3 regions of the Streptomyces sp. NPDC020597 genome follow, and region 3 is predicted to be linked to each of the others. Evidence: predicted binding sites of a transcription regulator. Region 3 holds the regulator's gene; each other region holds the start of a gene.
The links. Region 3 encodes HrcA, which represses chaperone genes, less so after heat shock. Its sites were predicted from a motif close to TTNGCACTCNGNNNNNCNGAGTGCNAA; they were not measured.
Positions count from the first base shown of each region.

Region 1 (10,497 bases), on a different contig from region 3:
CGGGCGCTGCTGACCAGCCGCTCCATCCCGTTCGTGGTGATGGACCCGGCGGGCGACCCGGGCGCCGACGTGCCGTCCATCGGGGCGACCAACTGGCAGGGCGGCCTCGCCGCCACCCGGCACCTGGTGGAGCTGGGGCACCGCCGGATCGGCGCGATCAGCGGGCCGCCGCAGATGATGTGCAGCCGGGCCCGGATCGACGGCTACCGGGCCGCCCTGGAGACCGCCGGGCTCCCCGTCGAGCCGGCGCTGATCAAGACCGGCGACTTCCACCACGAGACCGGCTACCGGCTGGGCCGCGAGCTGCTCGACCGCCCGGACCGGCCCACCGCCGTGTTCGCAGGCAACGACCTCCAGGCGCTCGGCTGCTATGAGGCCGCTCGTGAACTGGGCCTGCGCATCCCGGAGGACGTGAGCGTTGTCGGCTTCGACGACCTCCCGGTCGCCCGCTGGGTCGGCCCGCCGCTGACGACGGTGCGCCAGCCGCTGACCGAGATGGCCGAGGCGGCGGCCCGGCTGGTCCTCGAACTGGGCCGGTCGGCGTCGCGGGAGGCGCCGACGGCGACGCGGGTGGAGCTGGCCACCAGCCTCGTGGTGCGCACGAGCACGGGTGCGCCGCCCGTGGCCGGAAGTTGACGTATTGACGGGTGTGCGGGACGCCCCCACACTCCACCGAAGTCAATCGGTTGAACAACCGAAACTTTCGGAGGCACCCGCCATGAGATCCTCCAGAACCTCTCGAACCTCACCCGGGCCGTTCTCGCCCAGGGCCCGCCTCACCGCACTGGTCGCCGGCGCCGCCGCCGCGGCGGCCCTGCTCGTCGCCGCTCCCGCCTCGCAAGCCGCCGACGCCCCGCTGCGCGCCCTCGGCGCCGCCAAGGGGAAGGTCGTCGGCACCGCCGTCACCGGCTCCAAGCTCACCGGCGTCTACGGTGACGTCGCCGGGGCGCAGTTCTCCTCGCTGACCCCGGGCAACGCCATGAAGTGGGCCTCGGTGGAGCCGGCTCGGGGCGTCTTCAACTGGGCCGAGGCGGACCAGATCGTGGCGTTCGCCCAGGCCCACGACCAGCAGGTGCGCGGCCACACCCTGGTCTGGCACAACCAGAACCCGGACTGGCTGGCCAACGGCAGCTGGACGCCCGCTCAGCTCGGCACGCTGCTGCGGGACCACATCAGCACCGAGGCCGGCCGCTACAAGGGCCGGATCGCCGCCTGGGACGTCGTCAACGAGCCCTTCGACGAGAACGGCTCCTACCGCCCGACCCTCTGGTACAACGGCCTCGGTCCGGACTACATCGCGAACGCCCTGACCTGGGCGAAGGCTGCCGACCCGGCCGCCAAGCTCTACGTCAACGACTACAACGTCGAGGGCGTCAACGCGAAGTCGACCGCCCTGTACGACCTGGTCAGGTCGCTGAAGGAGCGGGGCGTCCCGATCGACGGGGTCGGACTGCAGGCGCACCTGATTTTGGGTCAGGTGCCGTCCACGTTCCAGCAGAACATCCAGCGCTTCGCCGACCTCGGCGTGGACGTGGCGATCACCGAGCTGGACATCCGGATGCCCCTGCCCTCCGACAGCGCCAAGCTCGCGCAGCAGAAGGCCGACTACAAGGCGGTCACCGCCGCCTGCGCCGCCGTCACACGATGCGTCAACCTCACCGTCTGGGGCTTCACCGACTCCGACTCCTGGGTGGAGAGCACCTTCCCGGGCGAGGGCGCGGCGACGCCGTACGACGCGAACTACGCGCCCAAACCGGCGTACTACGGAATCTCCGAGGCGCTCGGCGGCACGACCACACCCGTGCCGACCGGCAAGTGCACGGCCGCCTACGGCGTCGGCAGCCAGTGGAACACCGGGTTCACCGGGAACGTGACGATCTCCTGCTCGGGCGCCTCGCTGTCGTCCTGGAAGGTGAGCTGGACCTATGGCGCGGGCCAGCAGATCACCCAGGCCTGGAACGCCGCGTGCACCCAGTCGGGGGCGGCCGTGTCGTGCGCGAACGCCTCGTACAACGGGACGGTCCCGGACGGCGGTTCGGTGAGCTTCGGGTTCAACGCGAACTGGAGCGGGAGCAACCCGGCGCCCACGGTGACCCTGGGCTGACGCGACGTCACCGGACCGGCGCCGTGTCACCGGGCCGGGCCGAGAGGGGAGCCACGAGCCGCCGAGGGGAGGGCATGCCGGTGAATTCCCACACCGGCAGCCCGACCGCCGACACCGGTCCGGCTTCGCTCGCCCGGCTGACGGAATCCGGCCGGAGCCCGCAGGGCCTGTCCGCCCCACCGGTGGTCGCGCCGGCGCCGGCGGCGAGTGCGCTGTGGAAGTCGCCGAAATAGATTCGGTGACGGTGTCGATCCGGCCCGCCGCCGTTCGACGCAGGGGGGAGAGGCCGGGAAGGACCCGGTTCACCGCACCCGAGGAGTCACCATGCCCCGCTACCTGTCGCTCGTGAAGATCGACGAGGCCACCGCCCCCGCCGAGGGCCCCAGCCCGGAGCTGATGCAGCGGATGGGCGAACTGATCGAGGAGGTCACCAAGGCCGGCGTCATGCTGGAGACCGCCGGGCTGACCCCGTCCGCGCAGGGCGTCCGCGCGCACTGGGAGGGCGGGAAGATCACCCTCACCGACGGGCCCTTCACCGAGGCCAAGGAGGTCGTCGGCGGTTACGCGATCATGCAGTGCAAGGACATAGCCGAGGCCGTCGAATGGACGAAGCGCTTCCTGAAGGTGCACGAGGAGCACTGGACGGTGACCTGCGAGGTGCGGGAAATCGCGGAAGGCTGATCGTTCTTGGCCTGAACGGGCGCCGGGTGTTCGATGGTGAGCTGTGGAACGACAGCCAGCTCCGGACCCCGGCCCGCCCGCACGCCCCCGTACGCCCCCGGACCCCGGCGGCGCCCCGGACTCCCGCGGCGCCCCGCCTTCGCGCGAGAGCCCGGACGCCCCTCCGGCCCACCCGGACACGGGTGCCGCCCGCGACGGCGCCCGTATCGGCCCCGATCCCCGTACCGCCCAGGATCCCCGTACGGCCATCGAGACCGTCTTCCGCCTGGAGTCCCCCCGTGTCATCGCCGCCGTCGCCCGGCTCGTGCGGGACGTCGGCGTCGCCGAGGAACTGGCCCAGGACGCCCTGGTCGCCGCTCTGGAGCAGTGGCCGCGCGACGGAGTGCCGGACCGTCCCGGCGCCTGGCTGACCACCACCGCCCGGCGCCGTGCCGTCGACCTGATCCGGCGGCGTGAGAGCCACTCCCGCAAGCTCCAGGAGATCGGCCGCGACCTGGAGACCACGACGGCGCCGCCCCAGGAGCCGGCCGACCCCGACGACATCGACGACGACCTGCTCCGGCTCGTCTTCACCGCCTGCCATCCGGTGCTCTCCGCCGAGGCCCGCATCGCTCTCACCCTGCGTCTGCTGGGCGGTCTGAGCACACCCGAGATCGCCCGCGCCTTCCTGGTCCCCGAGTCGACGGTCGCCCAGCGGATCGTGCGCGCCAAGAAGACCCTGGCGACCAGGAACGTGCCCTTCGAAGTGCCGTACGGCCCCGACCGGGAAGCCCGGCTCGGCTCCGTCCTCGACGTCATCTACCTGATCTTCAACGAGGGGTACGCGGCCACCGCCGGCGACGACTGGCTGCGCCCGGCGCTGTGCGAGGACGCCCTGCGGCTGGGCCGGCAGCTGGCGGCGCTGATGCCGAAGGAGCCCGAGGTCCACGGTCTCGTCTCGCTGCTGGAGTTCCAGGCGTCCCGGACGGCCGCCCGCACCGCCCCCGACGGCACGCCCGTCCTGCTGAAGGACCAGGACCGCCGCCGCTGGAACCGCATGCTGATCGCGCGCGGCATCACCGCCCTCGACCGGGCCCGGAGCGCGGCGGGCGGCGGGGCCCCGGGCCGGTACGCCCTCCAGGCGGCCATCGCGGCCTGCCACGCGCACGCGTACACGTACGACCAGACCGACTGGGCGGGCATCGCCACCCTGTACGGGCTGCTGGCGGCCCGCTTCCCCTCCCCGGTGGTCGAGTTGAACCGGGCGGTCGCCGTCTCGATGACCGAGGGCCCCGCGGCCGCCCTGGTCATCGTCGACGCGCTGACGTCCGAACCGGCCCTGCGCGAATACCACTTGCTGCCGAGCGTCCGCGCCGACCTGCTGTCCCGCCTCGGCCGCACCGCGGAGGCCCGTGCCGAGTTCGAACGGGCGGCGGCGCTGACGGCCAGCGCACGCGAACGGCGACTGCTCCTGCACCGGGCCGCGTCGTCGGACTGACGCCCGCGCGGGTGGCGCGGGACGCCGCAGGTCGCCGAGGGACGCTGCGGGACGGCGAGGGACGCTGCGGGACGAGTGACGGTCCGGCCTGCGTCAGACGGAGGCGGGCTTCCCGATCAGCATGGTCGGGGCGCCCGCCACTCGCGTGAGGAACACCGTCGCCGCCTCGGAACCGTGCGGCTTGTGAAGCACCTTCTTGCGCAGCTCCTCCGGCTCCACCGCCGACCCCCGCTTCTTCACGGTCAGGACGCCGACCTCCCGCTCCCGCAACAGCGCCTTCAACTTCTTCACTCCGAACGGGAGTTGATCGGTGATCTCGTACGCGGCGGCATACGGCGTCGGGCGGAGGGCGTCGGCGGTGACGTAGGCGATGGTCTCGTCGACCAGTGCGCCGTCGAGCTCCCGGGCCACGTCGGCGACCAGATGAGCGCGGATGACCGCGCCGTCCGGCTCGTACAGATACCGCCCGACGGACCGGACCGGAGGGTCGGGCAGACCGGCGCCGACCAGGGTGCGCGGCCCCGGCAACAGGGTCGCCCGGACGGTCCCCGGCTCGGTCCCGAACCACAGCACCGCCTCCTTCACGTCCCCGCCGTCCGAGATCCACTCGGCCTCGGCCTCGGCGGGGATCGCCTCGTGCGGCACCCCGGGCGCGATCTTGAGGGCGGCGCGCGGGGCGGCGAGGGCGGCGGCGACCGCCCACGACAGGGGAGGCGAGTACGCCTCCGGATCGAAGATGCGCCCCCGGCCGCCCCGGCGCGCGGGATCCACGAAGACCGCGTCGTAGCCGCCGGCGTCCACCTCGGTGACGTCAGCCTCCCGCACCTCGATCAGCTCGCTCAGCCCGAGCGCCTCGGCGTTCGCACGGGCCGCCTCGGCCGCCGCCGGGTCCCGGTCCACGGCCAGCACCCGGATCCCGGCGCGGGCGAGGGCGATCGCGTCCCCGCCGATCCCGCAGCACAGGTCGGCGACGGAGGTCACGCCGAGCGCCTTCATCCGCTCGGCCCGGTAGCCGGCGACGCTCGCCCGCGTCGACTGCTCCACGCCGTTCGGGGTGAAGAACATCCGCTCCGCGTCCCGCGCCCCGAACTTCACCGCCGCGCGCTGCCGCAGCCGGGCCTGGCCGAGGGCCGCGGAGACCAGGTCCGCCGGATGCTCGCGGCGGAGCCGGGTGGCGACGGCGAGTTCGTCGGCGGGAGCGGTGCCGCGCACCGCGTCGAGGAGGGCGCGGCCCTCGGGAGTGCGCAGGGGGGCGAGGTCGTTCACCGGGCCATTGTGGGCCAGTCGGTGGACAGCGCGCCTGTGGCGGCGGTGTCGGGCCGGCTTCGGGAAGGGCGACTGCGAAGATCCGGCGCCATGGGACCTGTCGTACAAAATGACATGAACGGCCTTGACGAGCCGGCCCGTCGCCGCCCCCGCACGAACCCCCGCCCCCGCACGGACCCTCGCCCCCGCACGGACCCTCGCCCCCGCACGGACCCTCGCCCCCGCACGGACCCTCGCCCCCGCACGGATCCCGGCCCCCGCACGGATTGCCGCCCCCACGCGGAAACCGTTCCCCACGTGGGCCCCCGCCATCGGACGGGGACCCGCCCCTGCGCGGAATCCGGCCCCCGGACGGAATCCCGCCCTCTGGCGGGCGTCGGCCCCCTGACGGGCACTCGCTCCCGCCGGGGAACCCGAAGCGCCCCCGGGGCGCGCAGCGCCGCCGCGGCCCGCGCCGCCGGATTCAGGAGCCTCGTCGCCGTCCTCGCCCTGGCCGCCGTCGCATCGGGCTGCGCCGGCGGGGGCGCAGGCGGGGGCGCAGGCCGCTCGGCCCGCCCCGCGCCCGGGCAGCAGCCGGAGAAAGGGGCGCCGCCCGTGGTCGCGCCGGCCCGCGCCCTGTACGGCTACGCAGCCCGGCTCCGTGCGGCCCACCAGTTGCGGGTCGCCGCGGCCAGGCGCTGGGGCCTGAGAAAGGTCCCGCTGACGCCCCCGCCGCCCCCCGCGCACAAGCCGGAGATCGCCACCCGCAAGGGCTTCGAGGTCGACGACCACGAGGAGCTCGGTCTCCCGCCGGTCTTCACCTCGGTCCCCACCGAGGACCGGGTCGTCTTCCTCACCATCGACGACGGCGCCGAGAAGGACCCGGCGTTCCTGCGGATGACGAGCGAGCTGAAGATCCCGTACACCGCCTTCCTCAGCGACTACCTGATCAAGGACGACTACGGGTACTTCAAGGAGATGCAGGACCGGGGGGCGACCCTGAACAACCACACGCTCCACCACCCCTACCTGCCGGCGCTCTCCTACGCCCGTCAGAAGCACGAGATCTGCGGGATGCAGGAAGTGATCCGGGAGCGCTACGGCACCCGTCCCGCCCTCTTCCGGCCGCCCTTCGGCAACTACGACCAGGACACCCTGCGCGCCGCGAAGAGCTGCGGCGTGCGCTACGCCCCGCTGTGGGACGAGGAGGTCTTCGTCGACCACTGGGAGTACCGCGAGGGGGACCGGAAGCTGCATCCCGGCGACATCGTGCTGAGCCACTTCCGCGGGCGCGGCGAGTGGAAGGGCACGATGCCCGACCTGGTCCGCCGCTTCCTGGACAAGGTCACGGCGAAGGGCTACGCGGTGGCCCGTCTGGAGGACTACCTGTGAGGGCGCGGCAGAAGCGCGCGGGAGCGGCGGCCGCCCTGCTGGTCCTGCTCGTCCTGACGGTCCTGGCCGGCTGCGCCCAGTCCGTCGACCCGATCGAACGGCTGGGGAGGAAAGCCGCGGCCCGGGTCCACCCGGCCGGACCGGCCGCCGGGCAGCCCGCCTATCGCCGCTGGGGTCTGACGGCCCCCCTGGCCCCCGCCCCGGCCCACCCGGCCCGCTCGCCGGCCGGCAGCCCCGGGACGGCTCTCCCGCCGGTCGTGGACCACGTCCCGACCGCCGACAGAGTCGTCTTCCTCACTTACGACGACGGCGCCGAACGCGACCCGCGCCTCGTCGACATGGTCCGCGAACTGCGCCTGCCGGTCAGCATGTTCCTCACCGACAGCGTGATCGGCCCCGGCTACGGCAGGCTGGCCCGGCTGCAGTCGGTCGGGGCCAGCGTCCAGAACCACACCCTGGACCACCCGGCCCTGCGCGGTCTGCCCTACGCCGGCCAGCGCGCCGAGATCTGCGGCCAGCAGGACAAGCTGCGTGCCCGTTTCGGCCTGCGCCCCCGCCTCCTGCGCCCGCCCTACGGCGCCTACGACGCCACCACCCGACGCGCCGCCGCCGACTGCGGCATCGCGGCCGTCGTGCTGTGGCGCGCCTCGATGGGCGCCACGGCCCTCACCTACGCCCACGGCCCCCACCGCCTCCGCCCCGGCGACGTCATCGCCGTGGCCCCGGACGAGACGACGGCCCCGGACCTGCGGAACCGGACGACGCGACTCCTGCGCCAGATCCAGAACGAGCACCTGACGGTGGCCCGCCTGGAGGACTACGTCTGACAGCCCGTCCGGCGTCGTCCCTCGGCCTCGGCCCGTACACGCCTCGGCCCGTACACGCTTCGGCCCGTACAGGGCCGAAGCGGGAGACCGGGGGCGGCAGCCTGCAAACGGGGCCCCACCACCGGGCGACCAGGACACTCACGTCGGCCGAAAACCTGGCGACGCGCCGCAGGCATTGGCACTCCGCTTGACCGAGTGCTAATCGCGGTCATAGTCTCAGGTCTGGCACTCCCCACTGGAGAGTGCCAACAGCGACGGGCAGGTCCGGCACCCGCGACGACGGATCCACCTGGTCGCCACCTCAGACAGTTAGCCCCGTGAGATCTCCGAAGGGGGAGGTCGGATCGTGACGACCACCAGCTCCAAGGTTGCCATCAAGCCGCTCGAGGACCGCATTGTGGTCCAGCCGCTCGACGCCGAGCAGACCACCGCCTCTGGCCTGGTCATCCCGGACACCGCGAAGGAGAAGCCCCAGGAGGGCGCCGTCCTCGCGGTGGGCCCGGGTCGCTTCGAGAACGGCGAGCGCCTGCCGCTCGACGTCAAGGTCGGCGACGTCGTCCTGTACAGCAAGTACGGCGGCACCGAGGTGAAGTACAACGGCGAGGAGTTCCTCGTCCTCTCGGCTCGCGACGTGCTCGCGATCATCGAGAAGTAATTCACCCAGTTTTGCAGTGAACTGCGCTCCTGGCCCCGCGTGTTTGTGAAGCCGGGTGCCGGGGGCGCAGTTCGTTTCTCCCACTTTTTCCGAGAGGGCTGAACCGCTCCCATGGCGAAGATCCTGAAGTTCGACGAGGACGCCCGTCGCGCCCTCGAGCGCGGCGTCAACAAGCTTGCCGACACGGTCAAGGTGACGATCGGCCCCAAGGGCCGCAACGTCGTCATCGACAAGAAGTTCGGCGCCCCCACCATCACCAACGACGGTGTCACGATCGCCCGTGAGGTCGAGCTCGAGGACCCGTACGAGAACCTCGGCGCGCAGCTGGTGAAGGAGGTGGCGACCAAGACCAACGACATCGCGGGCGACGGTACGACCACCGCCACCGTGCTCGCCCAGGCGCTGGTGCGCGAGGGCCTGAAGAACGTCGCCGCGGGCGCGTCCCCGGCCGCCCTGAAGAAGGGCATCGACGCCGCCGTCAAGGCCGTCTCGGACGAGCTGCTGGCCTCGGCCCGCCCGATCGACGAGAAGTCCGACATCGCCGCCGTCGCCGCGCTGTCCGCCCAGGACCAGCAGGTCGGCGAGCTCATCGCCGAGGCCATGGACAAGGTCGGCAAGGACGGTGTCATCACCGTCGAGGAGTCCAACACCTTCGGTCTGGAGCTGGACTTCACCGAGGGCATGGCCTTCGACAAGGGCTACCTGTCGCCGTACTTCGTGACGGACCAGGAGCGCATGGAGGCCGTCCTCGAGGACCCCTACATCCTCATCAACCAGGGCAAGATCTCCTCGATCGCCGACCTGCTGCCGCTGCTCGAGAAGGTCATCCAGACCAACTCCTCCAAGCCGCTGCTGATCATCGCCGAGGACCTTGAGGGCGAGGCGCTCTCCACCCTCGTCGTCAACAAGATCCGCGGCACCTTCAACGCGGTCGCCGTCAAGGCCCCGGGCTTCGGCGACCGTCGCAAGGCGATGCTGCAGGACATGGCCGTCCTCACCGGCGCCACCGTCATCTCCGAGGAGGTCGGCCTCAAGCTCGACCAGGTCGGCCTGGACGTGCTGGGCTCCGCCCGCCGCGTCACCGTCACCAAGGACGACACCACCATCGTCGACGGCGCCGGCAACTCCGAGGACGTCGTGGGCCGCGTAGCCCAGATCAAGGCCGAGATCGAGAACACGGACTCCGACTGGGACCGCGAGAAGCTCCAGGAGCGCCTCGCGAAGCTGGCCGGCGGCGTGTGCGTGATCAAGGTCGGCGCCGCCACCGAGGTGGAGCTGAAGGAGAAGAAGCACCGTCTCGAGGACGCCATCTCCGCGACCCGCGCCGCGGTCGAGGAGGGCATCGTCTCCGGTGGCGGCTCCGCGCTGGTCCACGCCGTCAAGGTCCTCGAGGGCAACCTCGACAAGACCGGCGACGAGGCCACCGGTGTCGCGGTCGTCCGCAAGGCCGCTGTCGAGCCGCTGCGCTGGATCGCCGAGAACGCGGGCCTCGAGGGCTACGTCATCACCGCCAAGGTGGCCGACCTCGAGAAGGGCCAGGGCTTCAACGCCGCGACCGGCGAGTACGGCGACCTGGTCAAGGCCGGCGTCATCGACCCGGTCAAGGTCACCCGCTCCGCCCTGGAGAACGCCGCCTCCATCGCCTCCCTCCTCCTGACGACCGAGACCCTCGTCGTCGAGAAGAAGGAAGAGGAGGAGCCGGCCGCCGGCGGTCACAGCCACGGCCACTCCCACTGACCCAGGTCAGCACCCACCGCAGTAACGAGGCCCGGCCCCCGAAAGGGAGCCGGGCCTCGCCCGTCGAACGAGTATGCGGTGGGCTCCGGCGGCCCTACCGGGCTCCCGCCCTCAGCGGCGGCCGGGAGGAAGGCGGCGCGGGACTGGTGTCCGGCTGGGACGGCCGGTTGTCCCGGAGCGAGGCGGACGAGGCGTACTCGTAGCCCGACCAGACGTCGCCGCCGCGCCAGGCGGAGCCGTCCCAGACGTACGCCGAGGCGACCGTCCCGTAATAGCCCGCTCCGCAGGACTGCCAACCGCCCCAGTCGTACACCTGCTCAGGGCCGTACGGTCCGGGGAACTCGCCGCCCGCCTGCCCCGTGGCTCCGTACTTCCAGGA
Region 1 covers NZ_JBIRUL010000001.1:105,431-115,927, forward strand. The annotation lists gene ACH4ZA_RS00595 (LacI family DNA-binding transcriptional regulator) at 1-636, shown strand, start outside; gene ACH4ZA_RS00600 (endo-1,4-beta-xylanase) at 719-2,104, shown strand; gene ACH4ZA_RS00605 (YciI family protein) at 2,429-2,785, shown strand; gene ACH4ZA_RS00610 (RNA polymerase sigma factor) at 2,991-4,262, shown strand; gene ACH4ZA_RS00615 (methyltransferase domain-containing protein) at 4,356-5,528, opposite strand; gene ACH4ZA_RS00620 (polysaccharide deacetylase family protein) at 6,018-6,899, shown strand; gene ACH4ZA_RS00625 (polysaccharide deacetylase family protein) at 6,896-7,726, shown strand; gene groES (co-chaperone GroES) at 8,073-8,381, shown strand; gene groL (chaperonin GroEL) at 8,493-10,118, shown strand; gene ACH4ZA_RS00640 (hypothetical protein) at 10,213-10,497, opposite strand, start outside.
Region 1: the regulator HrcA is predicted to act here: its motif matches at 7,902-7,928, upstream of groES (co-chaperone GroES).

Region 2 (10,497 bases), on a different contig from region 3:
GTTGGCGCCGGTCGCCTCGTCACCCTCGAGCTCCAGCTTCTCGAAGACGGCGGACGCCTGGATGAGCGCCACGCCACCACCGGCGACGATGCCCTCCTCGACGGCGGCCTTCGCGTTGCGGACGGCGTCCTCGATGCGGTGCTTGCGCTCCTTGAGCTCCACCTCGGTGGCGGCGCCGGCCTTGATGACCGCGACACCGCCGGCGAGCTTCGCCAGGCGCTCCTGCAGCTTCTCGCGGTCGTAGTCCGAGTCGCTGTTCTCGATCTCGGCGCGGATCTGGTTGACGCGGCCCGCGACCTGGTCCGAGTCGCCGGCGCCGTCGACGATGGTCGTCTCGTCCTTGGTGATGACGACCTTGCGAGCCTTGCCGAGCAGGTCGAGGGTCGTGTTCTCGAGCTTGAGACCGACCTCCTCGGAGATGACCTCGCCGCCGGTGAGGATGGCGATGTCGTTCAGCATCGCCTTGCGGCGGTCGCCGAAGCCCGGGGCCTTGACCGCGACGGACTTGAAGGTGCCGCGGATCTTGTTGACGACCAGGGTCGACAGGGCCTCGCCCTCGACGTCCTCGGCGATGATCAGCAGCGGCTTGCCGCCCTGCATGACCTTCTCGAGGAGCGGGAGCAGGTCCTTGACGTTGGCGATCTTGGAGTTCGCGATCAGGATGTACGGGTCGTCGAGGACGGCCTCCATACGCTCCATGTCGGTGGCGAAGTACGCCGAGATGTAGCCCTTGTCGAAGCGCATGCCCTCGGTGAGCTCGAGCTCCAGACCGAAGGTCTGCGACTCCTCGACCGTGATGACGCCTTCCTTGCCGACCTTGTCCATCGCCTCGGCGATGAGCTCGCCGATCTGGGTGTCGGCGGCGGAGATGGAGGCCGTGGAGGCGATCTGCTCCTTGGTCTCGACATCCTTCGCCTGCTCGAGCAGGGCGCCGGAGACGGCCTCGACGGCCTTCTCGATGCCGCGCTTGAGAGCCATCGGGTTGGCGCCGGCGGCTACGTTGCGCAGGCCTTCCTTGACGAGGGCCTGGGCGAGGACGGTCGCGGTGGTCGTGCCGTCGCCGGCGACGTCGTCCGTCTTCTTCGCGACTTCCTTGACCAGCTCGGCGCCGATCTTCTCGTACGGGTCCTCGAGCTCGATCTCCTTGGCGATGGAGACACCATCGTTGGTGATCGTGGGGGCGCCCCACTTCTTCTCGAGGACGACGTTGCGGCCCTTGGGGCCGAGCGTCACCTTGACGGCGTCCGCGAGCTGGTTCATGCCGCGCTCGAGGCCGCGCCGCGCCTCCTCGTCGAACGCGATGATCTTGGCCATGTGAAGTGGTCCCTCCAGGACTGGGGGTGATTCCTTCGGACCGCGCCCGCGCCCGCGACGGACGGCTCGCCGGCCATGTGGTTCCTTGCCCCACCTGGCCTGCGGGCCTCACCGACCCGGTCCTTCGTTGTCACTCTCACCTTCAGAGTGCTAACGCCAATGATTAGCACTCGCCCATGCCGAGTGCAAGCGCCTCGGGACGATCCGCAGGTGAACAGGGGGCGTCCGGACGGCGCGCGCCCCTCGGCAGGGCGTCGAGGAGGCCGGTCCGGGACTCCCGCCCCCCGCCGCTCGCCCACGGCCTTCACCCCTCGCCCGCCGCCCCGCGTCGCCGTCCCGGGGCATGCCGAAGGGCTCGCACCCCGGGAGGCGCGAGCCCTTCGAAGATGAAACAGAAGAACGACGCTGTCAGTCGGCGCGTGCTTCAGCCGGTCGCGAGACGGACCATGTCCGCCTGCGGCCCCTTCTGGCCCTGCGAGATCTCGAAATCGACCCGCTGACCCTCTTCCAGGGTGCGGTAGCCGTCCATCTGAATCGCGCTGTAGTGGACGAAAACATCCGCACCACCGTCGACCGCGATGAAGCCGTACCCCTTCTCCGCGTTGAACCACTTGACGGTGCCCTGAGCCATGCCTAACTCCCCTATTACTGGCCCTTGCACAGATCCACACTTCGTGGATCCGGGTCAGACCTCACCCCCCAGTTGGTTGGGGGCGTGCGCCGGAACGCGTCGACCGCGGCTGAATGTATCTGCCCAACTGCCCTCTGCAACAGGTCAGTCGGACGAGAATTCTGGTCGCGCGAGATCCGGAATGTGGCGCAAATTCGCCAGAATTCAGGGCAAGTCGGGCCCTGCAAAAGCCACATAAGCCGCATAAGCAGCGCACACTTTGGCTGCTTCTTGTCGGGCACGGGCGGAAATAAAAGGCTCCGGAACCGGTGATCAGGACCGGGTTCCCCAACTGTACCGCGCTCAACCACACTGAATTGCCCCCTCCGCTTCTATCGCGGAGAGGGCAATTCGATGAACTCTCGGTAATCGCTGTTACCGACGGTTACTACCGGCGGGTACTGAACAGCGGTCAGCCGCCGGCCACGGCCGGGATGATCGACACGCCGGCGCCGGCCGGAGTCGCCGTGTCCAGACCCTGCTCGAAGCGGACGTCGTCGTCGTTCACGTACACGTTGACGAACCGCCGCAGCCTGCCCTGGTCGTCCAGGACGCGCGCGGCGATGCCGGTGTGGTTCTTCTCCAGGTCGGAGATGACCTCGCCGAGGGTCGCGCCCTCGGCCGAGACCTCGGCCTGACCGCCGGTGTAGGTGCGCAGGATGGTCGGGATGCGAACAGTGACGCTCATGATGCGAGGCCAGCCTCTCGGAAAGAGTCCAGGTTCGGGCGGATCGTCGCGGTGAGTCCGGTGCCGGCCACCGCGTCCAGGGTCTTCAGGCCGTCGCCGGTGTTCAGGACGACGGTCGTCTTCGTCGGGTCCAGCAGACCGTTCTCGATCAACTTCCTCGCCACGCCCACGGTCACGCCGCCGGCCGTCTCCGCGAAGATGCCTTCGGTGCGCGCCAGCAGCTTGATCGCGTCGACGACCTGCTCGTCGTTCACGTCCTCCACCGCGCCGCCCGTCCGCCGCGCGATGTCGAGGACGTACGGACCGTCCGCCGGGTTGCCGATGGCCAGCGACTTCGCGATGGTGTTCGGCTTCTGCGGGCGGACCACGTCGTGTCCGGCCTTGTAGGCGACCGACACCGGGGAGCAGCCCTCGGCCTGCGCGCCGAAGATCTTGTACGGCCTGTCCTCGACCAGCCCGAGCTTGATCAGCTCCTGCAGACCCTTGTCGATCTTCGTGAGCTGCGAGCCGGAGGCGATCGGCACGACGAGCTGGTCGGGCAGCCGCCAGCCGAGCTGCTCGCAGATCTCGTACGCCAGCGTCTTGGAGCCCTCGGCGTAGTACGGCCGCAGGTTGACGTTGACGAAGCCCCAGCCCTCGCCCGCCGGGTCGCCGATGAGCTCGGAGCAGAAGCGGTTGACGTCGTCGTAGTTGCCCTCGATGCCGACGAGCTCGCCGCCGTAGATCGCGGCCATGACGACCTTGCCCTGCTCCAGGTCGTGCGGGATGAACACGCAGGAGCGGAAGCCGGCGCGGGCCGCGGCGGCGCCCACCGCGCCGGCCAGGTTGCCGGTGGAGGAGCAGGAGAGGGTGGTGAAGCCGAACGCGCGGGCGGCCTCGATGGCCTGGGCGACGACCCGGTCCTTGAAGGAGTGGGTCGGGTTGCCGGAGTCGTCCTTGACGAAGAGCTTGCCGGCGTCGACGCCCAGCTCGCGGGCGAGGTTGTCGGCCTGCACGAGCTTGGTCCAGCCGGGGTTGATGTTCGGCTTGTCGGCCACGTCCGCCGGGACGGGCAGCAGCGGCGCGTAGCGCCAGACGTTCGCGGGTCCCGCCTCGATGCGCTTTCGCAGCTCCTCCGTGTCGTAGGAGGAGAAGTCGTACGCGATCTCGAGCGGGCCGAAACACTCCTCGCACGCGAAGACCGGGCCGAGGGGGACGCGGTGGCCGCACTCGCGGCAGCTCAACGCGGTGGCCGGACCGAGGTCGACAGCGGAGGTCGTAGAGTCCGTGGTGCTTGCAACAGTCTGCGCAGCCATGTGAGGCGAGGCCCTTTCTCCTCATCTTCCTCACGACGCACTTCGCCGTGAGACGGATTTGGCACCTTCCCGAGCCGGGAGCCTCGCTGAACGATCAGCATTGATCTACGAGAACCGACTGGAGGGTTGCCGGGGCTTCATCGGGCCGTGTCCCTCTGCCCCTCTGGATGAGCGGTATGCAGTTGTTGATCTGTGCGGCCGATGACCCTGACATGCGATGGTCACCCGCGTTGTTCAAGACTGTAACCGAAGGCCAGGACAGTTGAGATAGTCGTCCGAACCGCGAGATGGATCACGCAGGACCGTACTCGCCGAGAGAACGCAGAGGAGCCGCCGACGTGCTGGAAGAAGTCGAGCGCTGGCTGAGCACCCGTTCCTGGTCCCTGACGGACCGCCCGCTGCACCGGATTCTCGCCGCGAAACAGCGCACCGGCCAGTCGGTGAGCGTCGTGCTGCCCGCGCTCAACGAGGAGGAGACGGTCGGCGAGATCGTCGCCGTGATCCGTCACGACCTCATGCAGCAGGTCCCGCTCGTCGACGAGATCGTGGTGGTCGACTCCGGATCGACCGACCGCACGTCCGCGGTCGCCGCGGCGGCGGGCGCGCGCGTCGTCCACCGCGACGAGATACTCCCCCGCATCCCCGCCGTGCCGGGCAAGGGCGAGGTGCTGTGGCGTTCGCTGCTGGTCACCCGCGGGGACGTGGTCTGCTTCATCGACGCCGACCTGCGGGAGTTCTCCTCCGACTTCGTCTCGGGGATCGTCGGCCCGCTGCTCACCGATCCGGACGTGGACCTGGTCAAGGCCATGTACGACCGCCCGCTGGGCGGCGCGGCCGGTCAGGGCGGCCGGGTCACCGAGCTGATGGCCCGCCCCCTGCTCAACATGCACTGGCCGCAGCTCGCCGGTTTCGTGCAGCCGCTCGGCGGCGAGTACGCGGCCCGCCGGAGCCTGCTGGAGCAGCTGCCCTTCCCCGTGGGGTACGGCGTGGAGCTGGGCATGCTGGTCGACGCCCTGCACCTGGTGGGTCTCGACGCTCTCGCCCAGGTCGACGTCGGCGTGCGCAAGCACCGCCACCAGGACGGCCAGGCCCTGGGCCGGATGGCGGCGGCGATCTACCGCACCGCCCAGCTGCGGCTGGCCCGCGGCCATCTGGTCCGCCCCGCCCTCACCCAGTTCGAGCGCGGCCCGGACGGCTTCGAGCCGCACACCCACTCCGTGGACACGGAGGAACGGCCGCCTATGACGGACATCGCGGAGTACGCGCGGCGCAGGGTGGCCTGAGCCCGTACCGCGGGCCCGCGGTCCCCCCGCGGCGGGCCGGTTCGCGTCGGCCGGCGGCGGCGTTACGGCCGGATACGGCCCCTCCACTCGGCGCGACCGTACGTTTGAGCGTTTACGGAGCGGGCTAGGTTGAGGTCTATGGCTTCCACGCACGACACGTCTGCCGCCCGGGGCGCCGAGGTGCTGGTCGCGTCCAACCGCGGTCCGGTCTCCTACGAGGTGCGCGAGGACGGCTCGCTGCACGCCAGACGCGGCGGCGGCGGACTGGTCTCCGGTCTGTCGGCCATCGGCCCCGACGTCGGCGCGCTGTGGGTGTGCTCGGCGCTCTCCGACGGCGACCGCGAGGCGGTCCGGCGCGGGGTCGGCGAGGAGGGCGTGCGCATGCTGCCCGTCCCGGCCGACGTGCACGCCGACGCGTACAACGGCATCGCCAACTCGGTGCTCTGGTTCGTCCACCACCTGCTGTACCAGACCCCGCTGGAGCCGGTCTTCGACGCGGAGTTCCGCCGCCAGTGGGCCGCGTACGAGACGTACAACCGGGCCTTCGCCGAGGCGCTCGCCGAGGATGCGGCGGACGGCGCGGCGGTGCTGGTCCAGGACTACCACCTGTGTCTCGTCCCCGGCATGCTCCGCGAGCTCCGTCCCGACCTGCGGATCGGGCACTTCTCGCACACGCCGTGGGCGCCCCCGGACTACTTCGCCCTGCTCCCGCGGGACATCCGTGAGCAGCTGCTGCGGGGCATGCTGGGCGCGGACCGGCTGGGTTTCCTCACCCGGCGCTGGGCGGACGCCTTCACCGCGTGCTGCGAGCAGTCCACCGGGGGCCTGGGCGGCGCCGAGGTCGGCGTGCACGGTCTCGGCGCGGACGCCGACTTCCTGCGCGAGCGCGCGCACCGGCCGGACGTCGAGGAGCGGATGGCGGCGCTGCGCGAGGAGATCGGCGAGGGGCGCAAGGCCATCGTCCGCGTCGACCGCACCGAGCTGTCGAAGAACATCGTGCGCGGGCTGCTGGCCTACCGGCAGCTCCTCGACGACCACCCGGAGTGGCGCGAACGCGTCGTCCACGTGGCGTTCGCCTACCCCTCCCGCCAGGACCTCGCCGTCTACCGGGACTACATGGCCGAGGTGCGGCGCCTGACGGACGAGATCAACGCCGGTTACGGCACGCCCGGCTGGACCCCGGTGCTGCTGAACCTCAAGGACGACTTCGCCCGCTCCCTCGCCTCCTACCGCCTCGCGGACGTCGCGCTGGTCAACCCGATCCGCGACGGCATGAACCTGGTCGCCAAGGAGGTCCCGGTCGTCTCCGACGAGGGCTGCGCGCTGGTGCTGTCCCGGGAGGCGGGCGCGTACTGGGAGCTGCGCGAGGACGCCCTCACGGTGAACCCGTACGACGTCCTGGAGACCGCCCGCGCCCTGCACGAGGCGCTGTCCATGGCGCCGGAGGAGCGGGCCGAGCGCACGAAGCGGCTGTCCGCCGCGGCGACCGCGCTGCCCCCGGCCCGCTGGTTCCTGGACCAGCTGAACGCCCTGCGCGCGATTCAGCCGAGCTGAGCGGCCAGCTGCCGCAGCAGCCGTACGACCCCGGCGGGTCCGTCGACGACGAGGTCCGCGCGCTCGGCCAGTTCGCCGACCTCGGCGCTGCCGCTGCACACCAGCAGGCCGGGCACGCCGTCGGCGCGCAGTTTCTCGACGGCGGCGAACGCGGGGAGGTCGCCGAGGTCGTCGCCGGCGTAGAGCACGGACCTGGCGCCCGTCTCGCGGACGTGGTCCAGCAGGGCCACGCCCTTGTCCATGCCCGGCGGGCGCAGCTCCAGGACCATACGGCCGGGTTCGACGATCAGGCCGTGCCGGGCCGCGAGGTCGGTGAGGGGGCCGCGCAGGGCGTCGAAGGCGGCCTGCGGGTCGTCGGCGCGGCGGGTGTGGACGGCGACGGCACGGCCGCCCTTCTCCTCGATCCAGACGCCGGGCCGGTCTCCGGCGGCCGCGAGGACCCGCGGGAGCGCGGCCAGGACGGCGGCCACGCCGGGGTGCGGTTCGGGGGCGCTGAGGGCGCCGGTGCGGGCGTCCCAGCGCTCGGCGCCGTAGTGGCCGAGCACGGTGAGCCGGCCCAGTCCCTCGACCCCGGCGAATCCGCCGTGCCGTACGGCGACCTCGGCGGGCCGGCCGGTGACGACGGCCACGCCGGCGACTTTCGGGGCGAGCGCGGCGAGCGCGGGGACGGCGTCGGGGTGCGCCCGGGCGTCCTGCGGGTTCTCGACGATGGGGGCGAGGGTGCCGTCGAAGTCGAGGGCGACGAGGGCGGCCCCCGGGCGGCCGACGATCGCGTCGAGCGCCGCGCGGCCGGCCGGGGTCACCGGAACGGGAAGGGGGCCGGATGCCGGGGAGTGCGTCTGTGGGGTGCCCATACAGGCACGATAACCAGCGAGCGCCGTCGCTAACGTTCCGTCCGTCTCGCTTCTCTCACCCGGCGCAGCCTGTTCACCGTCACCGGGTCGTGGGCCAGCGCGCGGGTGTCGTCGAGGAGGGCGTTGAGGAGCTGGTAGTAGCGCACCGGGGACAGGTCGAGTTCCTCGCGTATCGCCCGTTCCTTCGCGCCGGGTCCCAGGAAGCCCCGCCGTTCGAGGGCGAGGATGCCGCGCTCCCGCGCCCCCAGTCCGTCCGTGCCCGCCCGCCGCTCGTCTGCCGCGCCGCCGCCCGCCTCGCTGCCTGCCTCCATGCCCGCACGGTAACGCCCGCCGGTGACATCGACTCGTCCGGCTCATTCGCCGGCGGCGCTCTCCAGTGTCGTCGCGGTGGTCTGCAGGTCGCCGAGCACGTCGGCGGGGCTGCCGTTCGCGGTCACGGCCCGGCCGATCCGCTTCTTGATCTCCGAGCTGACCTTCGCCCACGAGGTCCGTCCGACGGGGTAGCTCTCGGACAGCGGGAGCTCCGCCAGGAACGGCTTCAGGTCGGCGTCCTCCTCGGCCGAGCCCATGACCTGGGACGCGGAGGTGGTGACCGGCAGCAGGTCGTACTCGTGGGAGAAGTCCAGCACGTTCTTCTCGCTGTAGACGAAGTCGAGGAAGTCGCCGATCTCGTCGCCGTGTCCGCCCCGCTTGAAGGCGGTCATCCAGTCGGCGACGCCCAGGGAGGTCTTGCTGGGGCCGTCGACGCCCGGCATCGGCACCATGCCGAACTCGACGCCCTTGGCGGCCGCCGCCTTCATCAGCGAGGGGTGCCCGTTGAGCATGCCCACGTCTCCAGCGGCGAACGCGGCGAACGCGGCGGCCCGGTTCAGCTTGCCCGGCGCGACGGGCCCGGTCAGGCCCTTGCCGACCAGGTCGGTCTTCAGCCAGTCGAGGGTCTCGACGTTCTCGGCGGAGTCGAAGCTGTAGCTGCTGACCGTCTGGGTGTAGCCGCCCCGGCCGCTGAGCAGCCACTGCAGGGTCTCGGCCTGCGCCTCCTCGGGGCCCAGCGGCAGGGCGTAGGGGTATTTCACGCCGTCTTTCTTGAGCGCCCGCGCGTCCTTCGCGAGCTCGGCCCAGGTGGTGGGCGCGCTGATGCCGGCCCGGGCGAAGAGGGCCTTGTTGTAGAACAGCAGCCGGGTGGAGGAGGCGAACGGCATGCCGTACTGCACGCCGCGCACCTGGCCCGCCCGGGCGAGCTGGGGCACGAAGTCGGCCTCGACGGGGATGGAGAGCACGTCGCCCGCCTTGTAGAGCAGGTCGTCGGCCGCGTAGTCGGCGTAGGCGCCGATCTGGGCCATGTCGGGGGCGTCGCCCGCGTCGACCATGGCCTTGACCTTCGCGTCGACGTCGTTCCAGGAGTACACGCTCACGTCGACGGTGACCCCCGGGTGGTCCTTCTCGTACGCGGCGACAAGTCCGTCCCAGTACTTCTTCGAGCTGTTGGCGCTGCTGTCGCCGTAGTCGGCGGCGACGAGTCTGAGGGTGACGTCGTCGGAGCCGGCGGTCAGTCCGCAGCCGGTGAGCACCGCGGCCAGGCCGAGCGCGGACACCCCCGCCACACCTGCCGTGATCATTGCTGACTTTCGTGCCCGCCGCTGCACCGCACTGCTCCCAACTGATTGCTCATACCAATGGACCGATATCCGGATCAAGGTCTACACCACACCATATGGTCCAGACCTCTCCGGGCCTCCGGTCCGGCACGGTACCCCCACAACCGCGAGTGGACTAGACCTCTCGCGGTTCCTCGGTCCACACTGTCCCCCGTGAGACATGTCATCGCCCTGGACGTGGGCGGCACCGGGATGAAGGCCGCCCTGATCGGCGCTGGGGGTCCCCCCTCCGGGGGAGGCACACTGCTGCACCGGGCCCGCAGGGACACCGGCCGCGAGCGCGGACCCGACGCCGTGGTCGCCGGCATCCTCGACTTCGCCGCCGACCTGCGCCGGTACGGCGCCCGGCAGTTCGGCGAGCCCGCCGCCGCGGCCGGCGTCGCCGTGCCCGGCATCGTCGACGAGGCCGGCGGCGTCGCCGTCTACGCGGCCAACCTGGGCTGGCGGGACGTGCCGCTGCGCGCCCGGCTCGCCGAACGCCTCGGCGCCCCGGTCGCCCTCGGCCACGACGTGCGCACCGGCGGTCTCGCCGAGGGCCGGATCGGCGCCGCCCGCGGCGCGGACCGCTTCCTGTTCGTGGCGCTGGGCACCGGCATCGCCGGCGCGATCGGCGTCGACGGCCGGGTGGAGGCGGGCGCGCACGGCTTCGCGGGCGAGATCGGCCACATCGTCGTACGGCCAGGCGGCGCCCCCTGTCCGTGCGGGCAGCGCGGCTGCCTGGAACGGTTCGCGTCCGCGGCGGCGGTCGGCGAGGCGTGGGCGGCGGCCGTCGGCGACCCGCAGGCGGACGCCGCGGACTGCGCGAAGGCCTTCACGTCCGGCGACCCCGAGGCCGTCCGCGTCTGGCAGGGGGCCGTGGACGCCCTCGCCGACGGACTGGTCACCGGCCTCACCCTGCTGGACCCGCGCACGCTCGTCATCGGTGGCGGCCTCGCCGAGGCGGGGGAAGCCTTGTTCACACCGCTGCGGGACGCCGTCCGGCGGCGCGTGACCTTCCAGAAGCTGCCGGAGATCGTTCCGGCGGCCCTGGGCGACAGCGCCGGATGCCTCGGCGCGGGCCTCCTGGCCTGGGATCTCCTCAACACGACCGACGGCATGGAGGTAACACCCTGATGGCCACTCCCCCAGGGACGCGGGGAACTGCGCAGCCGACCACCTCGCACCGCCCGCAGGCGCTGACCGGC
Region 2 covers NZ_JBIRUL010000003.1:119,003-129,499, reverse strand. The annotation lists gene groL (chaperonin GroEL) at 1-1,314, opposite strand, end outside; gene ACH4ZA_RS06740 (cold-shock protein) at 1,739-1,945, opposite strand; gene ACH4ZA_RS06735 (MoaD/ThiS family protein) at 2,397-2,672, opposite strand; gene thrC (threonine synthase) at 2,669-3,967, opposite strand; SAM riboswitch class I at 3,986-4,141, opposite strand; gene ACH4ZA_RS06725 (glucosyl-3-phosphoglycerate synthase) at 4,306-5,250, shown strand; gene ACH4ZA_RS06720 (trehalose-6-phosphate synthase) at 5,389-6,804, shown strand; gene otsB (trehalose-phosphatase) at 6,792-7,658, opposite strand; gene ACH4ZA_RS06710 (DUF3263 domain-containing protein) at 7,688-7,969, opposite strand; gene ACH4ZA_RS06705 (extracellular solute-binding protein) at 8,012-9,274, opposite strand; gene ACH4ZA_RS06700 (ROK family protein) at 9,467-10,426, shown strand; gene nagA (N-acetylglucosamine-6-phosphate deacetylase) at 10,426-10,497, shown strand, end outside.
Region 2: the regulator HrcA is predicted to act here: its motif matches at 1,478-1,504, upstream of groL (chaperonin GroEL).

Region 3 (10,497 bases):
TCTCGCCCTGGGCGGGGAGTTCCGCGGCGGCCAGCGGCTCGCTGCCGTAGTCGCGGTCCTCGTGCAGGACGACGGCCAGGTCGGCCCGGGCGAGCAGCGCGGCCACCTGGCGGGCGGTCGCCGCCTCCGCGACCTCGGGGAAACGGACCCGGCGGGACTGCTTGCCGGCCTCGCGGGCAGTGGCCCGCCACTTGGCGAGCGCCTTCAGACCCCGCTCGCCCTTCCACTGGGTGATGCAGCGCGCGGCCGCCCACGGCACGATCGCGTCGACGCCTGTCTCGGTCATCGTCTCGACGGCCAGCTCTCCCCGGTCCCCCTTGGGCAGGGCCTGCACGACCGTGATCCGGGGCGTCTCGACGGGCTCCTCGACCGTCTCGCCCAGACGCACGACCAACCGGTCCTTGCCCTCGGAGGCGACGACCACGGCCGGCGCCCAGCGGCCGGCGCCGTCGGTGAGGACCACGTCCTCGCCGGCCCGCAGCCGCTTCACCGAGACGGCGTGCCGCCCTTCGGGGCCGTCCAGCACGAACTCGGTCCAACCGTCCGGGAGTTCGTCGACGACGAAGACGGGGGCGGTCATCGGGCGCCGCCCTCTCCGGCCGCGAAGCCCTGTGACAACGCTGTCCGCGCCTCGGCGAGTTCGGACATCAGCACCTCCACCAGCCGCCCCGCGGGCAGATCGCGGGCCATCCGGTGCCCCTGCCCCGCCCACAGCGCCATCCCCTGGGCGTCCCCCGCCTTGGCGGCCGCCTTGCGCAGCGGCACGGTGAGGTGGTGCACCTCCGGGTAGGCGGCCGGCGCATACGGACCGTGCTCACGCAGGAAGCGGTTGACCAGGCCGCGGGCCGGGCGGCCGGAGAAGGCGCGGGTGAGCTCGGTGCGCACGAACAGGGGGTTGGTCAGCGCCTGTTTGTGCACGGCGTGCGCGCCGGACTCGGGGGTGGCGAGGAACGCGGTGCCCAGCTGGGCCGCGCTGGCGCCGGCGGCGAGGACGGCGGCGATCTGGCTGCCGCGCATGATGCCGCCGGCGGCGACGACCGGCAGGCTCACCGACTCGCGGACCTGGGCGAGCAGCGAGAGCAGGCCGATGCCGCAGCCGTCGTTCTCGGGGTTGTCCCGGTGGCTGCCCTGGTGTCCGCCGGCCTCCACCCCCTGCACGACGACCGCGTCCGCGCCGGCCCGCTCCACCGCCACGGCCTCCTCGGCGGTGGTCGCCGTGACCAGCGTGAACGTTCCCGCGCGGCGCAGCGACTCCAGCGCCTCGGCGCTCGGGACGCCGAAGTGGAAGGACACGACCGGCACCGGGTTGTCCAGCAGCACCGCCAGCTTGGCGTCGTACCCGTCGTCGCGGCCGCTGTCCGGGTCACCGAGCTCGGTGTCGTACCAGACGGCCTCACCGGCGAGCTGGTGGGCGTACACGTCGACGGCGCCGGCATCGGGGAGCGCGGCCTGGGCCGCTCCGGCGGAGCCGGTGCTCGCACCGGGGTACTCGGGCTGCGGCATGAAGAGGTTGACGCCGAAAGGACGGCCGGTGAGGCTCCGCAACTGCTTGATGTCCTCGTACATGCCGTCGGCCGTCTTGTAGCCGGCCGCGAGGAATCCGAGCCCGCCCGCCCCGGACACGGCGGCCGCGAGCTGTGGGACGGAGACACCGCCCGCCATGGGGGCCTGCACGATCGGGTGCGGGAGGAGACCGGTCAGCGCGGAGGACATGGCGGCATGTTGTCACGTCCCCAGGACAAGTCCGAATCGGCCCTTCCCCGGGCACGTGGCGGCGAGCCGGCCGTCGGCGCGCACTCGGCGGGGAGGAGGCGGGGACGGGATGGGGAAGGGGCGGCGGGGGGAGAAGGACAGCCCGCCGCACCCCACGCCGTCACCGTCCGTTGAACGCGTCCTTCAGCCGCGAGAACAGTCCCTGCTGGCCGGGCTGGAACTGCCCCGTGGGCCGCTCCTCGCCCCGCAGCTTCGCCAGCTCCCGCAGCAGCCGCTCCTGCTCGGGGTCCAGCTTCGTGGGGGTCTGCACCTCCACGTGCACGATGAGGTCGCCACGCCCGCCGCCGCGCAGATGCGTGACGCCCCGGCTGTGCAACGGGATCGACTGGCCGGACTGGGTGCCGGGCCGGATGTCGACCTCCTCCAGGCCGTCCAGCGTCTCCAGGGGCACCTTCGTGCCCAGGGCCGCCGCCGTCATCGGCAGGGTCACCGTGCAGTGCAGGTCGTCGCCGCGCCGCTGGAACTGCGCGTGCGGCAGCTCGTGGATCTCCACGTACAGGTCGCCGGCGGGGCCGCCGCCGGGGCCGACCTCGCCCTCGCCCGCGAGCTGGATCCGGGTGCCGTTGTCGACGCCGGCCGGGATCTTCACCGTCAGGGTGCGGCGCGAGCGCACGCGCCCGTCGCCCGCGCACTCCGGGCAGGGGGTCGGCACGACGGTGCCGAAGCCCTGGCACTGGGGGCACGGCCGCGACGTCATGACCTGGCCCAGGAAGGACCGCGTCACCTGCGACACCTCGCCGCGACCGCGGCACATGTCACACGTCTGGGCGCTGGTGCCGGGGGCGGCGCCCTCACCGCTGCACGTCGTGCAGACGATCGCCGTGTCGACCTGGAGGTCCTTCGTGGTGCCGAAGGCCGCCTCCTCGAGGTCGATCTCCAGCCGGATCATCGCGTCCTGGCCGCGCCGGGTGCGCGAGCGGGGCCCGCGCTGCGACGCCGTGCCGAAGAACGCGTCCATGATGTCGGAGAAGTTGCCGAAGCCACCCGCCCCGAAACCGCCGGCGCCACCGCCGCCCGCCTGGGACAGCGGATCGCCGCCGAGGTCGTAGACCTGCTTCTTCTGCGGGTCCGACAACACCTCGTAGGCGGCGTTGATCTCCTTGAACCGCTCCTGGGTCTTCGGATCCGGGTTGACGTCCGGGTGCAGCTCGCGCGCGAGCCTCCGGAAGGCCTTCTTGATCTCTTCCTGCGACGCGTCGCGGCGCACGCCGAGGACGGCGTAGTAGTCCGTGGCCACTTACGACTCCGCCAGGATCTGTCCGACGTACCGTGCCACCGCTCGTACCGCTCCCATCGTTCCCGGGTAATCCATGCGGGTCGGTCCGACCACGCCGAGTTTGGCGACTGCCTCGCCGCCCGAACCGTAGCCGACCGACACCACGGAAGTGGAGTTGAGTCCCTCGTAGGCGTTCTCGTGACCGATGCGTACGGTCATGCCCGAATCCCCCGCCTCGCCAAGGAGCTTGAGGAGCACGACCTGCTCCTCGAGGGCCTCCAGGACGGGCCGGATGGTGAGGGGAAAGTCATGTCCGAAGCGGGTGAGATTTGCGGTTCCGCCGATCATCAGCCGCTCCTCGTTCTCCTCGACGAGCGTCTCCAGCAGCGTGGAGAGCACCGTCGAGACCGTGCCGCGGTCCTCCGCCTCGAAGGCGTCCGGCAGGTCCTCCACCAGCCGCGGCACGTCGCTGAAGCGGCGGCCCGCCACCCGGCTGTTGAGCCGCGCGCGCAGATCCGCCAGCGAGGACTCCCCGAACGGCGCCGGGCAGTCCACCAGCCGCTGCTCGACCCGCCCGGTGTCCGTGATCAGCACCAGCATCAGGCGTGCGGGCGCGAGCGAGAGGAGCTCCACGTGCCGCACGGTCGAACGGGTCAGGGACGGGTACTGCACGACGGCGACCTGCCGGGTGAGCTGCGCGAGCAGCCGTACCGTCCGCGCCACGACGTCGTCGAGGTCGACCGCGCCGTCCAGGAAGTTCTGGATGGCGCGCCGCTCGGGGCCGGTCATCGGCTTGACGCCGGCCAGTTTGTCGACGAACAGCCGGTAGCCCTTGTCGGTGGGGATCCGCCCGGCACTGGTGTGCGGCTGGGCGATGTACCCCTCGTCCTCCAAGGCGGCCATGTCGTTGCGGACCGTCGCCGGGGAGACGCCGAGGTTGTGCCGCTCGGTGAGCGCCTTGGACCCCACGGGCTCCTCGGTGCCGACGTAGTCCTGGACGATGGCGCGCAGCACCTGGAGCCTGCGTTCACTCAGCATCGCGCGCACACCTCCAGAATCTCGTCCCCCAGTCCCCTGGGCCCTCGCGTTTGGCACTCTTCACATTCGAGTGCCAGCGTTTCCCGGCCAGTGTACGGCTGTGGGGTACACCCGGGGCAAGGTCGGCCCCGGCACCGGCGCCCTGCAGTTAGCGTCGCGGTATGACGATGACTTGGGAAGAGCTGGGATGGGAGCGGGTCGCGGCGGGGGTGGGCCGGTGCCGGCTGCCGGGCTGGGACTGCACCGTGGGGCTGGTCGTCGGCACGGGCACGGCGCTGGTGATCGACGCCGGGTCGACGCTGGCGGAGGGGGCGCTGCTGCGGGCGCAGGCCGAGCAGCTCGCCGGCGGCCGTGTGACCCATCTCGCGCTGACCCACCCCCATTTCGACCATGTGCTGGGTGCGGCGGCGTTCGCCGGCGCCGAGGTGTTCGGGGCGGTGGGCATCGACTCCGTGCCGGCCGAAGAGCTGCGGTCGGACGCGGTCCGGCAGGGTGTCGACGAGGCCGCGGCCACGGAGGCGGCGGACACGCTCGTGCGGCCCCGCCACTTCGTCTCCGGGGAGTGGACGCTCGACCTGGGCGCCGGCCGGCAGGTCCTGCTGGCGAACGTGGGCCCCGCCCACTCCGCCCACGACCTGGCCGTCCTCGTACCGGGTGCGGCGGCCGGCGAGCCCGAGACGGTCTTCTGCGGCGACCTGGTCGAGGAGTCCGGCGATCCGCAGGCCGGCCCGGACGCCGTGCCGTCGCGCTGGCCGGCAGCCCTGGACCGGCTCCTCGACCTCGGCGGTGAGGACGCGCGGTACGTGCCCGGTCACGGGGCCGTGGTGGACGCGGCGTTCGTGCGGGCCCAGCGGGACGCGCTCGCGAAGCGGTTCGGCGTGTCGCCGTAAGCCCCCCTCACGGATTCTCCTATCGTCATCCGAATGCGCCAGTACTCCGCCGACCTGACCCCTCCCTGGAAGAAGCCGACGCCGGTCCCCGAGGTCGCGGCGGAGCCCGGCCTGGTGGTGGAGGAGCCCGGCACCGGCTTCTGCGGTGCGGTGATCCGCTGCGAGGCCGGCACGGTGACGCTGGAGGACCGCTTCGGCAAGCACCGGGTCTTCCCCCTGGAGCCGCGCGGCTTCCTGCTCGAGGGCAGGGCGGTGACCCTGGTGAGACCCGCAGCGGGCCCCGCGCGTCCCGTCCGCACCGCCTCGGGTTCGGTCGCCGTGCCGGGCGCCCGCGCGCGCGTCGCCCGCGCCGGCCGCATCTACGTCGAGGGCCGGCACGACGCCGAGCTGGTCGAGAAGGTGTGGGGCGACGACCTGCGCGTCGAGGGCGTGGTCGTGGAGTACCTGGAGGGGGTGGACGACCTGCCGTCGATCGTCGCCGCGTTCGGCCCCGGCCCGGACGCGAAGCTGGGCGTCCTGGTGGACCACCTGGTGCCCGGCACGAAGGAGTGGCGCATCGCGCAGTCGGTGACCAGCGAGCACGCGCTGGTCGTCGGCCACCCGTACATCGACATCTGGGAGGCCGTGAAACCGGCGTCCCTCGGCATCGCGGCATGGCCGCGGGTCCCGCACGGTCAGGACTGGAAGACGGGCGTGTGCCGGGCGCTGGGCTGGCCGTCGGAGAACACCGGGGCGGTGTGGCAGGCCATCCTCAAGCGGGTCGGCTCCTACAAGGACCTGGAGCCGGAGCTGCTGGGCCGCGTGGAGGAACTGATCGACTTCGTCACGGACGGCGGGGCCTGAGGCGGGCCCGACGCCCGCCCGCACGGCGCCGCCGTCCGCGGAGGGGCGCACGCACGGAAGCGGGGCGCACGCCCTGGTCCGCGCCGGTCCGCTCCCCGATTCACGGCCCGGTCCGGTCCGAGGCCAGATCACGGTCCGGTCCGAGCGCGGACCACGGCCCGGTCCGAGCCCGGCTTCACGGCACGGTCCGAGCCCCAGGCTTCACGGCCCGGGGGATCAGTCCACCAGATCCCGCACCACGGCGTCCGCCAGCAGCCGGCCGCGCAGCGTGAGCACCGCGCGCCCCTCGTCGTACGGTCCCTTCTCCAGCAGACCTTCGCCCAGCGCCCGGCGGGAGGCCGTGAATCCCGCCGGCCGCAGCAGGTCCAGCGGCACGCCCTCGCGCAGCCGCAGCTCCAGCAGGACCCGCTCCACCCTGCGGTCCTCGTCGGACAGCAGCTCCCGGCCCGCACCCGGCGAGCGGCCCGCCGCCAGTGCCGCCGCGTACGCCCCCGGATGCTTGACGTTCCACCAGCGCACCCCGCCGACGTGCGAGTGGGCGCCCGGCCCGGCGCCCCACCAGTCGGCGCCGCGCCAGTACAGCTCGTTGTGCAGACAGCGCGCCGCAGGCGAGACGGCCCAGTTGGAGACCTCGTACCAGTCGTAGCCGGCCGCCGACATCACCTCGTCCGCGATCAGATAGCGGTCGGCGTGCACGTCGTCGTCGGTCATCGGGACCTCGCCGCGGCGGATGCGGCGGGCCAGCTGCGTGCCCTCCTCGACGATCAGGGCGTACGCGCTGACGTGATCGGGTCCGGCGCCCAGGGCCGCGTCCAGCGAGGCCCGCCAGTCGTCGTCCGACTCTCCCGGGGTGCCGTAGATCAGGTCCAGGTTGACGTGGTCGAAGCCCGCCGCGCGCGCCTCCGCCACGCACCGCTCGGGGCGGCCGGGGGTGTGCGTGCGGTCGAGGACCTTCAGCACGTGCTGCCGCGCGCTCTGCATGCCGAACGAGACCCGGTTGAAGCCGCCCTCGCGCAGGGCCGTCAGATAGGCGGGGTCGACGGACTCCGGATTGGCCTCCGTCGTCACCTCGGCGTCCGCCGCGAGGCCGAACTCGTCGCGCACCGCGCCCAGCATCCGCACCAGGTCGGCGGCGGCCAGCAGGGTCGGCGTGCCGCCACCGACGAAGACCGTGCGGACCTCGCGCGGATCGTCGCCGAGGACCTTGCGGGCCAGCCTGATCTCGTCGATCAGGGTGTCGGCGTAGTTGTCTCGGGAGGCGAGGACCCCGCCGGTGCCGCGCAGCTCGGTCGCGGTGTAGGTGTTGAAGTCGCAGTACCCGCAGCGGGTCGCGCAGTACGGAACGTGCAGATAGAACCCGAGGGGGCGGTCGGCGGCGCCGGCGAGCGCGGACGCCGGGAGCGCGCCGTCGCCGGGAACCGGCTCACCGTCGGGGAGTGCGGAAGGCATACGGCCCATTGTCCCGCACGCCCGCGCCGCCTCTCGTCGGCGCGGACCCGGGGCCGTGAACCACGCCGCGGGCCCGGGGCCGTGAACCACGCCGCGGGCCCGGGGCCGTGAACGGCTCAGCCGTGACCTGGGCCGCTCCGGCCGCGACCGGGGCCGCTCTCAGGCCAGCAGCTCCGCCCCCAGCGGGCGTCCCGGACCGGCGCCCGGCAGAACGTATGCCACCGCCGAGCCCCGCGCCTGGATGAACGCGGCCAGGTCGTCCTGTGCGGCCATGCGGCGCTGGACCCGGGCGAACAGCGCCGGGTCCCGCATGAAGGCGAGGAACAGCAGGCCCTGGTCGGTGGGGCCGTCGGCATAGGAGTAGCTGCGGCGCAGCATCCGGGCGCCGTCGTCGAGGCGGGGGCTCACGGCGCGCACGTGCGAACGCGGCGGCGTGGTGTACCGGCCCTGCGGGTCCTTGGCGAGCGGGTCGACCTCGTCGTGCTCGGATCCGCCGTCGAGCGGGGCGCCGGTCGCGCGGCGACGGCCGACGATCTCCTCCTGGCGGGGCACGGCGAGCCGCGCGAAGTCCTCCACGCGCAGGTGGACGCGCCGCACGACGAGGTAGGTCGCGTCGCCCGACCACACCCAGCGCTCGCACTCCTCGGCGGTCGGGTTGGCGCTGCCGTTCCTGAACCCGAACAGGTCGCGCGGGGCGCCGCCGCCGTCCGAGGGCGGCAGAAAGCCCGCCTGCCGCCAGCGCGGGCCCAGCGCGTCCCCCGCCAGCCGGGTCAGGGTGGCCGCGGTCGCCTCGGTGGCGTCGGCCGAGTCGGCGCACAGCTGCACCAGCACGTCGCCGCCGCAACGGGCGGGGTCGAGCCGGTCGCCGGGGAAGGAGGGCAGCTCGCGCAGGGCGTCGGGGGCGCGCAGGCCGAGACGGTCGGGCAGCCCGGGGCCGATGCCGAGCGTGGCGGTGAGACGGGCCCCGCTGCCGCCGCCGGCCTCCCGGGTCCCGCCGTCGCCGCCGGCCTCCTGGGTGTCCGCAAGGGCGCGGGTCCACCTGGCGAGCACCGCCTTCAGCTCCCGTGCGCCCGCCGTACCGCGCAGGGCGGGATCGAGGTCGTACGCCATGACCAGCGCGGTGGCCTGTTGCGGGGTGGTCACCCCGGCCTGGCGGCGGCGCGCCGCGTGGGCCCCGGGCCCGGGCGCGCCCGCCGGCGGACCGGCCTCGCGGGTGCATGCGGTCGCGGTCAGCCCGATTCCCGCGCCGGCCATCAGGACGCTCCGGCGGGTGGGCGTGTCATCTACGGCATTCGTCGCCTTCGGCACAAAACGGGACCATACATGCGCAGGTGCGCCCGGGCCGCGACCCTCGCCGCACGGCCCCTGTCCTTCAGGGCGCCACCGCCGACGCACCACCGCCGACGCACCACAGCCGACGCCGCCGCCCGCGCCTTCGCCGACTCGGCCGGGCCGTCCGGTGTGAGCACCCCGCGCCTACTGCGCCTACTGCGCCTGCAGCACCAGCAGCGCGAGGTCGTCGTCCGGCGGCTCCTCGCCGAACTCGTGGACCAGGTGCCGGATCCGCTCCGCGATCAGCTCCGCGTCCAGTCCTGCGCAGCCCGCCAGCGCCGTCGCGAGACCGTCCTCGTCGTCGAACTGGCGCGTGCCCGAGCGCCGCTCCGTCACGCCGTCGGTGACGCACAGCAGACTGTCGCCGGGACGCAGTTCCAGGGAGTCGCAGGTGTAGACGACGTCCTCGACGACCCCGAGCAGGGTCTGCGGGCGTCCGGCCGTGGCGACCGCGCCGTCCGGCGCGAGCAGCAGCGGCAGCGGGTGCCCGGCCGAGGCGAGGGTGCAGCGGACGCCGCCCTCGAAAGGGGCCAGCTCGCCGTACAGGAGCGACAGGAAGCGGGTCTGCGGGCCGTCCGCGGGGCCGGCCGGGCCGACGAAGGCGCGGGCGGCGGCGTCGGCGGCCTCGGTCGCGTCGTCGAGCAGGAGCTGGTTGAGGCGGTCCAGGACGTCGGCGACGCCGTAGCCCTCGCGGGCCAGCAGCCGCAGCCAGGGCCGGGCCAGGCCGATGACGACGGCCGCTTCCGGGCCCTTTCCCTGGACGTCCCCCACGGCGAAGCACCAGCGGCCGTCGCCCGCCGGGAACAGGTCGTAGAAGTCACCGCTGGGCCCGCCCTGCTCGCGCGGCTCGTACACGAGGGCGCTGCACACGCCGGGGATCTCGGCGACCGCGCCGGGCAGCAGCCCACGCTGCAGGACGGCGCTGATGGTGGCCTGCCGGGCGTACTGACGGGCCGCGCCGATGGCCAGCGCCACCCGGCGGCCGAGATCCTCCACGAGCCCGGTGACCTCGTCGGGGAAGACGCCCGGTCCGGCCCGCCCGAGGACCAGGGTGCCCAGGGGCCGGCCGCCGGCGATCAGCCGGTAGGCGAGGGCGGCGCCGTGCGGACCGAGGGCCGACGCGGGCCAGGGATAGGGCTCCGGCCCCGAGCGGGGACCGCCGTCGGGCGGGCACGGCGGATCCTTCTCCAGGGCGTGACGCAGCTCCTCGATGCGGTTCTCGCTGCCGTGCCAGACCCGGGCCAGCCGCGGTCCCGGGCCGCCGGCCCAGTCGCCGCGGCCGCTGACCTCGTCCTCCAGCCACACCGCGCACCAGTCGGCGAGCCGCGGCACCAGCAGCTGCCCGGTGAGAGCGGCGACCAGGTCCTCGTCGAGCTGGCCGGCGAGCAGGTCGGACGCCTCGGCGAGGAAGGAGAGGGCGCCGCGGTCGAGCCAGTCCGGGTCGCCCCGGCCGTTCGTTTCCGGTTCGGGGGCGAGGGCGTCGAGGAGACCGGTGAAATCGTCGTGCCCGTGTCCGTGTCCGTGTCCGTGTCCGCAGCCGTGGTCCAGGGCGAAGCCGGAGTTGAAGTCGGAATCGAAGCCGGGGTCGAAATCGGGGTCGAGGTCCGGGTCGACATCGGGGTCGAGGTCGGAATCGAAGTCGGGGTCGAGGTCGGGGCTGTGACCGATGCTCTGGGCCTCGCCCCGCACGGGGCCGGCGGCGCGGGCCCCGGCGGTGCAGCCCACCCCGTGGCGCGGCCGGCCCGCCCCCTCGCCCGCCCGCTCGGCCGCCGGGACCGTCCCGCCGCCGGCGGAACCAGGCTCGGCCGGCTCGGCGCTCGACAGCAGCCGCGCCCAGACCGTCTTCGCCCCCCTGCGGTACGTCACGCCCCAGGCGTCCGCCAGCGTCGCGACCAGGCGCAGGCCACGGCCGTGCTCCGGCGTGCCCCGGGGCGGGTCGGGGGCGTGGTCGCGCGG
Region 3 covers NZ_JBIRUL010000022.1:62,367-72,863, forward strand. The annotation lists gene ACH4ZA_RS29895 (16S rRNA (uracil(1498)-N(3))-methyltransferase) at 1-580, opposite strand, end outside; gene ACH4ZA_RS29900 (nitronate monooxygenase) at 577-1,713, opposite strand; gene dnaJ (molecular chaperone DnaJ) at 1,874-3,010, opposite strand; gene hrcA (heat-inducible transcriptional repressor HrcA) at 3,011-4,027, opposite strand; gene ACH4ZA_RS29915 (MBL fold metallo-hydrolase) at 4,189-4,917, shown strand; gene ACH4ZA_RS29920 (DUF3097 domain-containing protein) at 4,951-5,760, shown strand; gene hemW (radical SAM family heme chaperone HemW) at 5,977-7,209, opposite strand; gene ACH4ZA_RS29930 (Dyp-type peroxidase) at 7,369-8,463, opposite strand; gene ACH4ZA_RS29935 (SpoIIE family protein phosphatase) at 8,695-10,497, opposite strand, start outside.